DNA from 2 places in the Blautia sp. HCP3S3_G3 genome. Region 2 is predicted to be linked to the other one. Evidence: predicted binding sites of a transcription regulator. Region 2 holds the regulator's gene; the other holds the start of a gene.
The links. Region 2 encodes Rex, which represses fermentation and respiration genes when NADH is low (regulators of the CRP and FNR family bind a similar motif). Its sites were predicted from a motif close to ATTGTTAANTANTTAACAAT; they were not measured.

Region 1 (7,872 bases), on a different contig from region 2:
GAGTGATGATATAATAAGCATTTTCAATCAGACGGTCACTGGAATGAGCGAAACCGGAACGTTCCGAACCGGCCATGGGATGTCCGCCGATGAAGCATTTTTCCATTCCGAGTTCTTTGACACGCTTATGAATGATTCCCTTGACACTGCCTACATCGGTGATGATACAGTGGTCGGAGATGACCTCTTTGAGATATTCCAGGTATTTCAGATTGTATTCCACAGGTGCGCACAGAAAAATATAATCACAGGAACCATAACGTTCGTCCTGTGCTTCACAGACAGCGTCAATGGTATTGCTGTTCAGTGCTGCTGCCAGTGTTTCTTTATGTCTGGCATAAGCCAGAAGATGATAGTCCGGATGATATTTCCGGATCGCTTTGGCAATGGAACCGCCGATCAGTCCAAGACCGATAAAAGCAATGGTTTTCATGGGTAGTAAGCTTCCTTTCCAGTAACAAGTTCTCGCAATCGGCAGTGATAATCTGCCGCAATAATACTATATTATAGTAAAATCTTCAGCTTATTGTAAGAGATTAGGGGAAAAAAGTCAATTGTCGGTGAAAATAACGATGCATTTGAAGAAAAAACAGAAAAAACCTTGTTAAAATTTCATAAAATACTTGAAAGTTGAAGAGATTTTTAGTAGAATATGGACATATTAGACAAACAGGGAGGTATTACATATGGACGTTTTTAGAACTGACCGAATTAGAAATGTAGTCCTATTAGGTCATGGCGGAGCCGGCAAGACAACATTGGCAGAGGCGATGGCTTATTTAGCAGGAATGACAAACCGCCTCGGCAGAGTAGAGGATGGAAATACAGTCAGCGATTTTGACAAAGAAGAAATTAAGAGACAGTTTTCTATCTCCACTACGCTGATTCCGGTACCATGGAACAAGGTAAAGATTAATGTTCTTGACACTCCTGGATATTTTGATTTTGTTGGTGAAGTAGAAGAAGCTGTAGGTGCTGCTGATGCAGCGATCATCGTTGTTTCCGGTAAGGCTGGTGTTCAGGTTGGAACCCAGAAGGCATGGAATCTTTGTGAGAAATATAAACTTCCGCGTATGATTTTTGTTACGGATATGGATGTGGACGATGTCAGCTATCGTAAAGTTGTGGAAGAACTGACAGAGCTTTACGGCAAGAAGATTGCTCCTCTTCATTTCCCGATTCGTGAAGACGGCAAATTCGTGGGCTATGTTAACGTTGTGAAACAGGCCGGGCGTAAATATATTGACAAGGGTAAGAAGGAAGAATGTGATATTCCGGAATACCTGAATGAGTATCTTGAGAAATATCATGAAATCCTGATGGAATCCGTAGCTGAGACCAGTGAAGAATTTATGGACCGTTATTTTGAAGGCGATGAATTCTCCGTAACAGAGGTTTCCGCTGCACTTGCTACCAATGTTCAGGAAGCAAGCATCGTTCCTGTATGCATGGGTTCACCGGTGAACCTTCGCGGTGTATCCAACCTTCTGGATGATATCTGCGGCTATTTCCCGAGCCCGGATAAACGTGCATGCAACGGTATTTCCCAGAAGACCAATGAAATTTATGAAGCAAATTACGACTTTGCAAAAGCAAAATCTGCTTATGTATGGAAAACCATCGTAGATCCGTTCCTTGGCAAATATTCTCTTATCAAAGTTTGCTCCGGTGTTATCAAGTCGGATGATACTCTGTTAAATGTTGAAAAAGGAGAAGAAGAACGTCTGAACAAGCTGTATGTTCTGGAAGGTTCCAAACCAATTGAAGTTCCGGAGCTTCATGCAGGTGATATCGGTGCCATTGCAAAACTGAACAGCGTACAGACCGGTGACAGCCTTGCAACCAAGACAAATCCGATTCTGTATCCGAAGACTCTGATTTCCACACCATATACCTATAAGAGATATAAAGCTGTGAAGAAGGGCGATGAAGACAAGATTTCGCAGGCTCTTTCCAGAATGATGAATGAAGATAAGACTCTGAAGGTTGTAAATGATTCCGCGAACCGTCAGTCACTCCTTTATGGTATGGGTGACCAGCATCTGGATATCGTTGTAAATAAACTGAAAGAGCGCTACAAAGTAGAAATCGAACTTTCCAAACCGAAGGTTCCGTTCCGTGAGACGATCCGTAAGAATTCTGATGTGGAAGGCAAACATAAGAAACAGTCCGGTGGACATGGTCAGTACGGACATGTTAAAATGCGTTTTGCTCCGTCCGGTGATCTGGAGACTCCATACGAATTTGAACAGGTAGTTGTCGGCGGTGCTGTTCCGAAGAACTACTTCCCGGCAGTTGAGAAGGGTCTCCAGGAATGTGTTCAGAAAGGACCTCTGGCTGCATATCCGGTAGTTGGTGTGAAGGCTACTCTGTATGATGGATCCTATCATCCGGTAGACTCCTCTGAAATGGCATTTAAGATGGCAACCATCCTTGCTTTCAAGAAGGGATTTATGGATGCTTCTCCGGTACTTCTGGAGCCAATCGTTTCCATGAAGGTAACAGTTCCGGATAAATTTACCGGTGATGTTATGGGTGACCTGAATAAACGCCGCGGACGTGTGCTTGGTATGAATCCTGATCATGAGGGCAATACCATTATTGAAGCAGATGTTCCAATGCTTGAAATTTATGGATATTCCACAGACCTTCGTTCCATGACAGGCGGAAGCGGAGATTTCTCCTACACGTTCGCTCGTTACGAACAGGCTCCGAATGATATTCAGGCCAAGGAAATCGAGGCAAGAGCAAGCAAGCTGGAAAGCAATGAAGAGTAAAGATTTTAAAGATTCAGAACATGGATGATGTTCATTCAGGAAAAGCTCCCGTACGGGGGCTTTTTCTGTTGCCCGGAATATGTCTGTTCCGCTGTTCCTCTGTTTTCATTTTGGCGTACATTTTACAATTTTAGAGAACGTTTTAAACACGTTCTGGAAAGATTTCAAATCTGAATAGTATATTTGCTGAAAAGGAATTTTTCTCTTACGGTATAAAAAGAAACGGTATGGCAACTATAACAAAGAGTCCTGCAAAGCTGGATTCTTTCGGATAAAAAAATTCAAGTACTTATTTTAATACAATAATAGTAGGTATGTATCAAAATAAGTACAATATATTGCTTGACTAAAATTTAACAATACTATATATTGGTGCTGTCAATGAAAACAGTGAACAGCAAGGAGGAACCAAATGAGACAGGAATGGACTTCTTTTAAAGAGGGCGTATGGGAGAAGGAAATCAACGTACGCGATTTCATTCAGAAAAACTACACACCTTACGAGGGAGACGAGTCCTTTTTGGCAGGACCGACGGAAGCAACAAAAGAGTTATGGGCACAGGTTATGAAGCTTTCCGAAGAAGAGCGTGCAAAAGGCGGCGTTCTTGATATGGATACCAAAATTATTTCTACCATTACCTCCCATGGACCGGGATACTTGAATAAAGATAAAGAGAAAATTGTCGGATTTCAGACAGATAAACCATTTAAACGTTCTCTGCAGCCTTACGGTGGAATCCGTATGGCAATCAAAGCCTGCGAGGATAATGGATATCATGTGGATCCGCAGGTCGTAGAATTCTTTACCAGGCACAGAAAAACACATAATGACGGTGTGTTTGATGCGTATACTCCGGAAATGCGTGCATGCCGTTCCAGTCATATTATAACCGGACTTCCGGATGCTTACGGACGCGGACGTATTATCGGTGATTACAGACGTGTGGCACTTTACGGTGTTGACAGACTGATTGAAGATAAACAGAAACAGAAAGATACCACAAGAATTATCATGTACTCTGATGTTACAAGAGAACGTGAGGAGCTTTCTGAACAGATCAAAGCGTTAAAAGAGCTGAAAGAACTTGGCCGGATTTACGGATATGATATCAGCAGACCGGCAGCAAATGTGCAGGAAGCAATTCAGTGGCTGTATTTTGGTTATCTTGCAGCGATTAAGGAGCAGAACGGAGCAGCTATGTCTCTGGGCCGTACGTCTACTTTTATTGATATCTATGCAGAACGTGACCTGAAAAACGGAACGTTTACAGAAGAGGAAATCCAGGAGTTTGTTGATCATTTTATTATGAAGCTTCGTCTTGTGAAATTTGCAAGAACTCCGGAATACAATGCATTGTTCTCCGGTGATCCGACATGGGTAACAGAGTCCATTGGAGGTATGGGAATTGACGGACGTTCTATGGTAACAAAAATGTCCTATCGCTATCTTCATACTCTGGAAAATCTTGGAACTGCTCCGGAACCGAACCTGACAGTTCTCTGGTCTACCAGACTGCCGCAGAACTTCAAACGTTTCTGTGCAAAGACTTCCATCATGTCTTCTTCTATTCAGTATGAGAATGATGACCTGATGCGCGTGACTCATGGCGACGATTATGCGATTGCCTGCTGTGTATCTTCCATGCGTGTGGGTAAGGAAATGCAGTTCTTCGGTGCGCGCGCGAACCTTGCAAAATGTCTGCTTTATGCGATCAATGGCGGTGTAGATGAAGTGAGCAAGAAACAGGTTGGCCCCAAATATCGTCCGATTACATCCGAATATCTGGATTATGAGGAAGTGATGGAAAAATTCCATGATATGATGAAGTGGCTGGCAAGTGTTTATGTAAATACTCTGAATATTATTCATTACATGCATGATAAATACTGTTACGAAAGAATCCAGATGGCTCTTCATGACAAAAAAGTAACCCGCTGGTTTGCGACCGGTATTGCAGGGCTTTCTGTAGTGACAGATTCTCTGTCTGCGATTAAGTATGCAAAAGTAAAAACCATTCGTGATGAGAATGGGATTGTCGTAGATTATGTGGTAGAAGGTGATTTTCCAAAATATGGAAATGATGATGACCGCGTAGATGAGATCGCATACGATGTTGTCCATGAGTTTATGCATTATATAAAGGGAAATCATACCTACAGAGGCGGTATTCCGACTACTTCTATTCTGACGATTACCTCCAATGTGGTATATGGAAAAAATACCGGTTCCACACCGGATGGAAGAAAAGCAGGACAGCCGTTTGCACCTGGTGCAAATCCAATGCATCACAGAGACAGCCATGGAGCCGTTGCATCTCTCAGTTCCGTTTCCAAGCTGCCGTTTAAGGATGCGCAGGATGGTATTTCCAATACATTCTCCATTATTCCGGGAGCCCTTGGCAAAGATGATGCCATTTTCTTCGATGATATCACCTTTGAACTGGATCCGGACTGCGCATGCTGCGAACCGAATATGCCGGATGAGAGAGATGCAGAGTAAAGAATACCGGAAGAAAGACTGAACGTATCGATACGGAGCAATGTAAAAAAGAAAAGATACAAAAATAGATGAATATAAAAATCAATCAGATTTCGATAAGATATTGGAACGATAAAAATGGTACAGAAATGAAAGCTTCGAGGGCAGAAAAGAAAGGAGAAAACATATTATGAATATCAGTGACGCACAGATTGACAACCTTGTAAATTTACTTGACGGATATGCAGAAAAAGGCGGTCATCACCTGAATGTGAATGTATTTACCAAAGATACTCTTCTGGATGCACAGGCTCATCCGGAGAAATATCCGCAGCTGACAGTACGTGTATCCGGTTATGCGGTGAATTTTAACAAATTAACAAAAGAGCAGCAGGATGAGGTTATCTCCAGAACTTTCCACGAAGGAATGTAAGAAAGTCAGAAGAAATGCAAAGGATAACCAGATGGAACTGTAATGGATAAAAGGGAAGGAATGTAAGAGATGCATACGGAACAAAAGTGTTTAAAAGGCAGAATACATTCCACAGAGAGCTTCGGGACCGTTGACGGTCCCGGAGTTCGTTTTGTGGTATTTTTTCAGGGGTGTCCGATGAGATGTCTGTACTGTCATAATCCGGATACCTGGATGCCGGACGGCGGTATGGAAACGACAGCAGAAGAGCTGTTGGAAGAATATCGCAGAAATCAGGCTTTTTACAGGACTGGCGGAATTACGGCTACCGGAGGTGAACCGCTTTTGCAGCTTTCGTTTCTTACGGAACTTTTCCGGAAAGCAAAAGAAGAGGGGATTCATACCTGTCTGGATACTTCCGGAATTGTTTACAGGAAAAGCAGAGACAAAGAGTTTCAGGCACTGTTTTCCTGTGTGGATCTGGTGCTTCTGGATTTTAAGCACAGTACAGAAGAGGAGCACAAAAAACTGACGGGGCAGAGTCAGAAGCATATTCTGGAGTTTGCCGATGCATTGGAAAAAGCCGGAATCCCTATGATTGTACGCCATGTAGTCGTTCCTGGAATTACAGATGGAAAAGATCACCTGATCCGTCTTGGACATCTGATCGGAAAGTACCGCAATCTGAAAGGGCTGGAAATTCTTCCCTATCATACCATGGGAAAAGTGAAATATGAAAAACTTGGTATGGAGTATCCGCTGGAATCTGTGGAGAATATGGATGTTGCGAAAGCAAAAGAAGCGCGTACCGTGATTTTGCAGGCAATCCGTGAGACACGCTGTAACTATGCGGGTGATAGGGGGAACTCTTCAGACAATCGCAGCACTGTGAAGTGAATTTATATAGAATTTGAATGGAAGACAGCTGACACTTTTATTGAGATGCTTTTCCCCGATAGCGAAGAGCCCTTATCAAAAAAGTGTCAGCAGTTTTATTTACAGAACCTTTGTGGTCCATTTGCTGCAGTCCCACACATCGGAAACAATATCCTGATAAAACTCCGGTTCATGGCAGATCAGCAGGATACTTCCGCGATATTCCTTCAGTGCTTCTTTCAGCGCGTCTTTTGCGTCTACATCCAGATGGTTTGTAGGCTCATCCAGAAGAAGAACATTGGTTTCTTTATTGACGAGTTTGCAAAGACGAACCTTGGCCTGTTCGCCGCCGCTCAGCACGCGCACCTGACTTTCGATATGCTTGGTGGTAAGACCGCATTTGGCAAGCGCGGACCGTACTTCGTACTGGGTGTAGGAAGGAAATTCTGCCCAGATTTCATCGATGCATGTGGTTTTATTGTCCCCTTTTACTTCCTGTTCAAAGTATCCGATCTGAAGATTATCACCAAGCTCACAGGAACCCTTCAGGGAAGGAATCAGTCCGAGAATGCTTTTAAGAAGCGTGGTTTTTCCGATACCATTGGCACCTACCAGAGCAATTTTGTGTCCGCGCTCCATGGAGAGGGAGAGAGGTTTGGACAGAGGTTCGTTGTACCCAATGACCAGATCTTTTGTCTCAAAGATATATTTTCCTGGGGTGCGTCCCTGTTTGAAATGAAATTCCGGCTTTGGCCTTTCGGCAGCGAGTTCAATCACATCCATTTTATCCAGCTTTTTCTGGCGGGACATGGCCATATTTCTTGTGGAAACCCTGGCTTTATTCCGGGCAACAAAATCTTTCAGTTCGCTGATTTCCTGCTGCTGACGTCGGTAAGCAGCCTCCAGCTGTGATTTTTTTACTGCATATACTTCCTGAAAATGATCATAATCACCGACATACCGATTCAGCTCCTGATTTTCCATATGATACACCAGATTGATCACTTCATTCAGAAACGGAATGTCATGGGAAATCAGCACGAAGGCATTTTCGTAATCAATCAGGTAACGTTTCAGCCATGCGATATGTTCTTCATCCAGATAGTTGGTCGGCTCGTCCAGAAGAAGAATGTCCGGCTTTTCCAGAAGAAGCTTGCCGAGCAGTACTTTAGTACGCTGACCGCCGCTTAGGTCTGTCACATCTCTTTCAAGCCCGATATCCAGAAGTCCAAGGGCTCTTGCAACTTCCTCCACTTTGGCATCAATGACATAGAAATCATGCATGGTAAGGGTATCCTGGATGGTTCCAAGCTCGTCCATCATATCCA
Region 2 (7,872 bases):
ATCTGACAGATTATGTGGTAACAGTTCCGGCCGGAACTTCTGTAGACCGTCTCAGCTATGTAAAAGAGATTACAGATGATACAGACAATGTTTACGATCTCTGGACAAAGATTCAGATTACCGGTTCACTGGATACACTGACACCGGGTACCTATGAATGTACCTATTATGTAATCGACTCTGCCGGAAATACTTCCAATCAGGCTGTATTGAAATTTATCGTTGAGTAAGAAAATATTGGTATAATCAGATAAGGTTTCGAAAAAGTCATATAAAATATCTCCTATTATGATATTTTATATGACTTTTTCGTATCTGATCGATATCGTATTGGGGCAGGTATGTTCTATTGCATTTTCTTATGTCCCTGATGATTTTTACACCATTCTTTCAGAAATTCTATTTGTTCCTGGTCGGAAATTTCCCGGGACATCTGGTCGTTTCCAGCTGCGGCACAACAAAATAAAATAAATGTTTGGATAACAAGTGCCAGAATGAGTATGATCAGCAGCATTTTCTAACCTTCCTCCTTTAAAAATCATAAATCAGGATGATCCTGTTGTTTTCTATCTGTTCAGTATTTCCTTTTTATTAAAATTTATGCAAAATCAACAGATCCGATGCGCAAACACGCATATCGAAGAATAAGCTAAAATAAATCCTGTATTTGGAGACAATATGGAAACTGACAAATATACGGGAAAAGGTGTCACAACAGCGATTCTGGATACGGGAATATATCCGCACATGGATTTTGGGAACCGGATCATTGTTTTTCGTGATTTTGTATCATACCGCTCGCGTCCTTATGATGACAATGGACATGGAACTCATGTTGCAGGAATTCTATGCGGAGATGGAAAAGCTTCAAAGGGCCTTTATAAAGGCATAGCACCTTCCTGCAGGATTGCGGCATTAAAAGTGCTGGACCGTTTCGGAAACGGAAATAAAGAAAATGTCATGCGTGCGTTCCGATGGATTTTGCGTTATCATGAGCAGTACCATATACGTATCGTCAATATTTCTGTGGGTACAACGTACAAAACAGGAAATGATCAGGATGCCCTGATTCGCGGAGTGGAAGAACTCTGGGACAAAGGGCTGATCGTGGTTGCGGCAGCAGGAAATCTCGGACCGAAACCATCCAGTATCACAGCCCCCGGAAGCAGCAAAAAAATCATTACCGTTGGTTCCAGCGATCTGCTGGAAGGCTCCAGCGGTGTTTCCGGATGCGGCCCGACCTACGATTGTATCTGCAAACCGGATATTGTTGCGCCGGGAAATCATATCATGTCCTGTGTTCCCGGACCGGACCGCTTTTATTCTGCCAAAAGCGGCACCTCCATGTCTACCCCTCTTGTCTCCGGTGCAATCGCATTAAAACTGGAAAAAAATCAAGATCTGACAAACATGGAGATCAAAATGATGTTAAAGGATAGTGCTGATGACATGGGATTGTCAAGAAATCAACAGGGTTGGGGAAAATTTAACTGTAAAAGGTTCTTATCTCTGTGATTTTTCGGACATTTTGATGAAAGTGATGCGTTAACATATAAAAGTATTGACGATTTGATGTATTTTGGATAAAATAAGTGTTGATTATGGATGGTTGGATGAAATGCAGCAGAGGAGGACATTATGGAAAAAATCAAAATGCAGACCCCATTAGTTGAAATGGATGGCGACGAGATGACCAGAATTCTCTGGCAAATGATCAAAGATGAGCTTTTGCTCCCCTATATTGACCTGAATACCGAATACTATGATCTTGGGCTGAAACATCGTAATGAGACTGATGATCAGGTGACCATAGATGCAGCAGAAGCAACCAAAAAATACGGTGTAGCAGTAAAATGCGCTACAATCACTCCAAACAAAGCCAGAATGGAAGAGTATGATCTGAAAAAAATGTATAAAAGTCCCAATGGAACAATTCGGGCGATTCTGGATGGAACTGTCTTCCGTGCACCGATTATTGTAAAGGGCATTGAACCGTGTGTCCGAAACTGGAAAAAGCCGATTACCCTGGCCCGCCACGCATATGGTGATATTTACAAAAATACGGAATTTTATATTGATAAGCCTGGAAAAGTCGAACTGGTATATACAAGTAACGATGGAGAAGAAAAGCGCTCTCTGGTGCAGGAATTTAAAACACCTGGTGTTGCAATGGGCATGCACAACATGGAATCATCCATTGAAAGCTTTGCAAGAAGCTGCTTTAATTACGCGCTTGATACCAAACAGGATGTATGGTTTGGCGCCAAAGATACCATTTCCAAAACCTATGACGGTAAGTTTAAAGAAATTTTCCAACAGATTTTTGAATCTGAATTTAAAGATAAATTTGAGGCGGCAGGGCTGACCTATTTTTACAGTCTGATCGATGATATTGTAGCCCGTGTCATGAAAGCGGAAGGCGGTTTTATCTGGGCCTGCAAGAATTATGACGGAGATGTCATGAGCGATATGGTATCTTCGGCATTCGGTTCTCTGGCTATGATGACTTCTGTACTGGTTTCTCCTCATGGATATTATGAGTATGAGGCTGCTCACGGAACCGTACAGAGACATTATTACCGTCATCTGGAAGGAAAAGAAACCTCCACCAACTCCGTAGCCACTATTTTTGCTTGGACAGGTGCTCTTCGCAAACGCGGAGAACTTGACGGTAACCAGAAACTGGCTGCTTTTGCGGATTCTCTGGAAAAAGCAACCTTAAAAACGATCGAATCCGGAAAAATGACAAAAGATCTGGCTTTAATTACGGCTCTGGAGAACCCGACAGTACTGAACAGCAGAGATTTCATTCTTGCTGTCAGAGAAACTCTGGATTCTATTATGTAAAAAATCAGCTGCCGAGATTCGAGTGCCGGACATCTTGTACCGTCGTGAGATACGCAGAACCCTATCTGATGAAATTGTTTTTTTCTGCCCGTTTCGTTGGGCTTTCACATTGCGTGTATCCAAATTTATTGATACACTCCATAAAAAACCGCAGGTTCCCTTTTGGGGAATTCTGCGGTTTTAAAATATATGCCGTTATAAATCTATACCATTATGCAAGCGTTTCCCACTTCTCATAAAGTTCTTCCAGTTCTTCTGCGATTGCTTCTTTTTCGCGGCTGAGAGCGGTACATTTCGCTACATTTGTGCAAACATCCGGAAGCACAAGTGTTTCGTCGATTTCTTTATCTCGATTTTCAAGCTCTTCGATACGTTTCTCCGTTTTTTTCAGTTCATTTTCCCGTTTACGTTTCTGCGCCTGTTCTTCTTTTTGCTGCTGCCAGGAAATCTTATTGTCGGATGTCGGAGATGCCTCGTTAATCTCTTCTTCAGCAGCAGGAGCATACTTTTCTGTCAGTTCTTCCCGTTTCTCGAGATAATAATCATAATCACCGATATAATTCACAATCTTCTGATTCGTCAGATCCAGAATTCTGGTTGCCGTCTGATTGATAAAATAACGGTCATGAGAAACATAGAATACCGTTCCTGTATAGCTGTTCAGGGCTTCTTCCAGAATTTCCTTGGAAGCAATGTCCAGATGGTTGGTCGGCTCATCGAGAATCAGAAAATTGGCTTCCGAAAGCATCAGTTTTGCAAGGGAAACACGTCCTCTTTCTCCACCGGAGAGAGCAGATATTTCCTTAAAAACATCGTCCCCTGTAAAAAGAAAAGCAGCAAGCATGTTGCGGATTTCCGTCTCTGTAAGAGTCGGATACGTATCAGAAATTTCCTGAAAGATTGTCTTGTCCATATGAAGAACGTGATGCTCCTGATCATAATATCCGATCTGTACCTTGGAACCAAGGGTAAATTTTCCGGTATCAGCGGAAAGAATTCCGTTGATAATCTTCAGCATCGTTGTTTTTCCTGTGCCGTTGCTGCCAATGAGTGCTACCCGTTCCCCACGTTTGATTTCAAAGGAAATATTCTGAAACAGAAGTTGTCCCGGAAAACTCTTGGAAAGCTCCTCCACGGTCAGTACATCATTTCCGCTGACAAACCGGGGTTCCAGAGAAAGACGCATCTGATCCTGAATTTCCACCGGTTTATCCAGACGCTGGATTTTACCCAGCATTTTTTCCCGGCTTTCTGCCCGTTTGATGGACTTTTCCCGGTTAAAAGATTTCAGTTTTGCAATCACAGCTTCCTGATGTTTGATCTCACGCTGCTGATTGAGGTAAGCCTTGTACTGCGCATCGCGAAGCTGTGCTTTTTTCAGCGCGTAGGCGGAATAATTACCTGTATAGGAACGGACTTCCCCGGCTTCAATCTCCACGATTTTTGTCACCACTTTATCAAGGAAATAACGGTCATGAGAAACAATGAAGACCGCACCCGGATAATTCAGCAGATACGTCTCCAGCCAGGTAATACTCTCCATATCCAGATGGTTGGTCGGCTCATCCAGAAGAAGGATATCCGGTTTGGAAATCAGCAGCTTGCCAAGTGCAACACGTGTTTTCTGACCGCCGGAAAGTGTTTCGATCTGCTTGTCAAAATCCTCTTCTCCAAACCCAAGTCCTTTCAGGACTCCGGTCAGTTCACTCTTGTACGCATAGCCGTTCTGGAGTTCAAATTCATGAGTGAGGCGGGTATAAGTGTTCATAAGCGTTTCCAGCTGTTCCCCGGAGGTATGCTTCATTTCCTGCTCAATCGACCGCATCCGGGTTTCCATATCAATGATATGCTGTTTGGTCGTAAGAAGCTCTTCATAAATGGTATGATGACCATGGATATCCTGATACTGGGCAAGATAACCGATATTCTTGTCACGGGAAATGACAACAGTACCGGAATCCGTAGAAATCTCCTGCATGATAATACGCAGCAAAGTCGTCTTGCCTGCGCCGTTATTGCCGATCAGTGCGGCTTTTTCCCGTTCTTCTATATGAAAAGATGCGTCATGGAGAATCACTTTTTCACCAAAGGATTTGCAAATGTTCTGACATGATAAAATCATATGAATTCCTCCAAAAGATGTCTGAGTTTGTCGCAATATAAGAAATAAAATACATTCAAAATTCATTATATCGTAATTCCGGATTTTGTAAAGGAAAAAATCCGGAAAGGAGCCCCGGAAATTGCCTGTAAACAATATTTTTTTGGTAATATGTTACAACTTTAATTGACAATAAAATGTCAATTCGTTATAATTGACATAGTATGATAAGGAGGGGTTCTTTGTGGACGCAAAAGAAATTTCAAAAGCTGTTATTAAACGCCTGCCGCGTTATTATCGATATCTGGGGGAATTACTGGAGGAAAATGTGGAGAGAATTTCTTCCAATGACCTGAGCAAAAAAATGAAAGTCACTGCTTCGCAGATCCGTCAGGATCTGAATAATTTCGGGGGCTTTGGACAGCAGGGCTACGGATATAATGTCAAATTTCTTTATACGGAGATCGGGAAGATTCTTGGACTGGATGTCCAGCATCCAATGATCATTCTCGGAGCCGGTAATCTTGGCCAGGCACTTGCCAATTATGTGGATTTTGAGAAACGGGGATTTAAACTGGTAGGCATTTTTGATGTTAATCCTGTGCTGGAAGGAATGGCTGTCCGCGGAATTGAAATTCAGATGTTGAGTGACCTTCCTCTTTTTCTTCGTGAAAACCTTGTGGAGATTGCAATCCTGACTTTACCGAAAAACAGGGCAAAAGAGATGGCAAATATTCTGATCGAGAACGGAGTGAAGGCCATCTGGAATTTCGCCCATGTAGATCTGGATACGCCGGATGATGTAATCGTTGAGAATGTCCATCTTTCCGAAAGTCTGATGACACTGTCTTATAATCTGAGTCAGTATCGCCAGGAGCATGTGGAAAAATAAAGCATTATGAAAAGAGCCGCTATAGACCGGGGATTTTTCAGCGGACCCGGAGGCGGCTTTTTGTTATTTCCCGGGAGAGTGCCACGCATTTTCCTGTTACGTTCCAGAGTGTATTGAAGAATAATCGGAGAATCGTTATGAAGGAAATCGTTACCTGTAAAAGAATGAAGGAACTGGATAATGCAGCGATTTATCAAATGGGAATTCCGTCCTGTGTTCTGATGGAACGGGCTGCATTAAAAACAGCTGAAGAAATAAAAAAACATTTTCAAAAGATTTATGGTACAAGTGAGGAATATAAAAAGGAGAAGGTGCTGGTCGTATGCGGAAGCGGTAATAATGGCGGTGACGGAATTGCCATAGCGCGGCTTCTGTATCTGGAGGGAGTCGACACCTCGTTTTTTGTGGCAGGATCTGAGAATCGTATGACAGAGGAAACCAGGAATCAGTACCGCATTGCATCCAACTATGGGGTGCCTGTCGTGCATAATGTGGAATGGGCTGAATATACTACTATAGTAGATGCCCTTTTCGGAGTAGGACTTGCAAGACCTGTAGAGGGTGCTTACAGAGAACTGATTATGCGGATGAATGAAACAGATGCATGGAAAGTAGCAGTGGATATTCCTTCAGGCGTGGATGGAGATACAGGAAAGGAACTCGGCATTGCATTTCATGCAGATCTCACAGTGACTTTTGCGTTCCGCAAACGAGGACTCTGTTTTTATCCGGGACGAATGTATGCAGGCCGTATCGTTGTGGCAGATATCGGCATCTACGGGGCAGATCAGCCGCAGGACCGTACCTGGCATCTGGAACAGTCGGATCTTGGGCTTTTGCCGGAACGGGTCGTATATGGCAATAAAGGAACCTTTGGAAAGGTTCTGGTGGTGGCCGGGACGGAAGGCATGTGCGGCGCAGCTTATCTGTGCGCATCGGCAGCACTGGCGGGAGGAGCCGGCATGGTGAAGATCCAGACAGAGGAGGCCAATCGGGTTCCTCTTCAGATCCTGCTGCCGGAAGCTATGGTCACCTGTGCATTTACCGAAGAAGCCAACCGGAAATCTCTTGACTGGTGTGATGTTCTTGTAATCGGACCGGGACTTGGTATTTCCGGAAAAAGCCGGGAACGTGCGGAGTGGTTTCTGAAAAACGCTTCTCTTGCGCAAAAACCGGTGATTCTGGATGCGGACGGTCTGAATCTTCTGGCAATGCATCCGGCATGGAATGCCTGGCTTTCGGAACGTGTGACAGTGACCCCTCACCTTGGGGAAATGAGCCGGCTGACCGGAAAAAGCATTGACCAGATTCAGTGCCGCATGGCGGAAACAGCAGAAGAATATGCAACCGGGACAGATGCCGTATGCGTTCTGAAAGATGCCTGTACAGTTGTTGCAGACAAAAATGGTCACCTGTATCTGAATCTTGCAGGAAATCCCGGAATGGCAACTGCAGGAAGCGGGGATGTACTTTCCGGTATCCTTGCAGCGGTCGCATGCATGTATCTGCAGAAAAAGGAAAACGCACCGGATCCGGGACTGTGCGCTGCGCTTGGAGTTTATCTCCATGCAAAAAGCGGCGATCAGGCAGCTGAAGAAACCGGAACACGCGGGATGAAAGCACGGGATTTGATCCGTATGCTGCCATCCGTTCTTGCAAAAATCAGATAAAAGAGTAAAATAAGGTGTATTCATACAGAAGGAATGGTATCTGCGTGATATATGAAAACAGAAACGATTTCAGTGATACGTTGGAGGATGATTATGAAAAAATACAGCAGACTGAAAGCAGTGGTTTCTCTGGATGCCATTGCACATAATTTTCAGGAAATGAAAAACAACCTTGCCAAAGGAACACAGATGATTGCCGTGATCAAGGCAGACGGTTATGGACACGGAGCAGTGGCAATCGCTCATCTGGTAGAAAACTATGATTATATCTGGGGATTTGCCACAGCTACCTGTGAGGAGGCTTTGCAGCTTCGTCATGCCGGAATCCGCAAGCCGATCCTGATTCTCGGAATTGTTTTTGA

Region 1: the regulator Rex is predicted to act here: its motif matches at 3,119-3,138, upstream of pflB (formate C-acetyltransferase).

Annotation. Positions count from the first base shown of each region.
Region 1 is NZ_JBQHXR010000001.1:595,028-602,899, forward strand. It holds gene ACTNEW_RS02680 (prephenate dehydrogenase) at 1-433, opposite strand, end outside; gene ACTNEW_RS02685 (elongation factor G) at 687-2,777, shown strand; gene pflB (formate C-acetyltransferase) at 3,190-5,277, shown strand; gene grcA3 (autonomous glycyl radical cofactor GrcA3) at 5,447-5,689, shown strand; gene pflA (pyruvate formate-lyase-activating protein) at 5,759-6,565, shown strand; gene ACTNEW_RS02705 (ABC-F family ATP-binding cassette domain-containing protein) at 6,665-7,872, opposite strand, start outside.
Region 2 is NZ_JBQHXR010000008.1:62,350-70,221, reverse strand. It holds gene ACTNEW_RS09345 (immunoglobulin-like domain-containing protein) at 1-230, shown strand, start outside; gene ACTNEW_RS09340 (S8 family peptidase) at 679-1,515, shown strand; gene ACTNEW_RS09335 (NADP-dependent isocitrate dehydrogenase) at 1,639-2,847, shown strand; gene ACTNEW_RS09330 (ABC-F family ATP-binding cassette domain-containing protein) at 3,059-4,969, opposite strand; gene ACTNEW_RS09325 (redox-sensing transcriptional repressor Rex) at 5,193-5,840, shown strand; gene ACTNEW_RS09320 (NAD(P)H-hydrate dehydratase) at 5,978-7,510, shown strand; gene alr (alanine racemase) at 7,604-7,872, shown strand, end outside.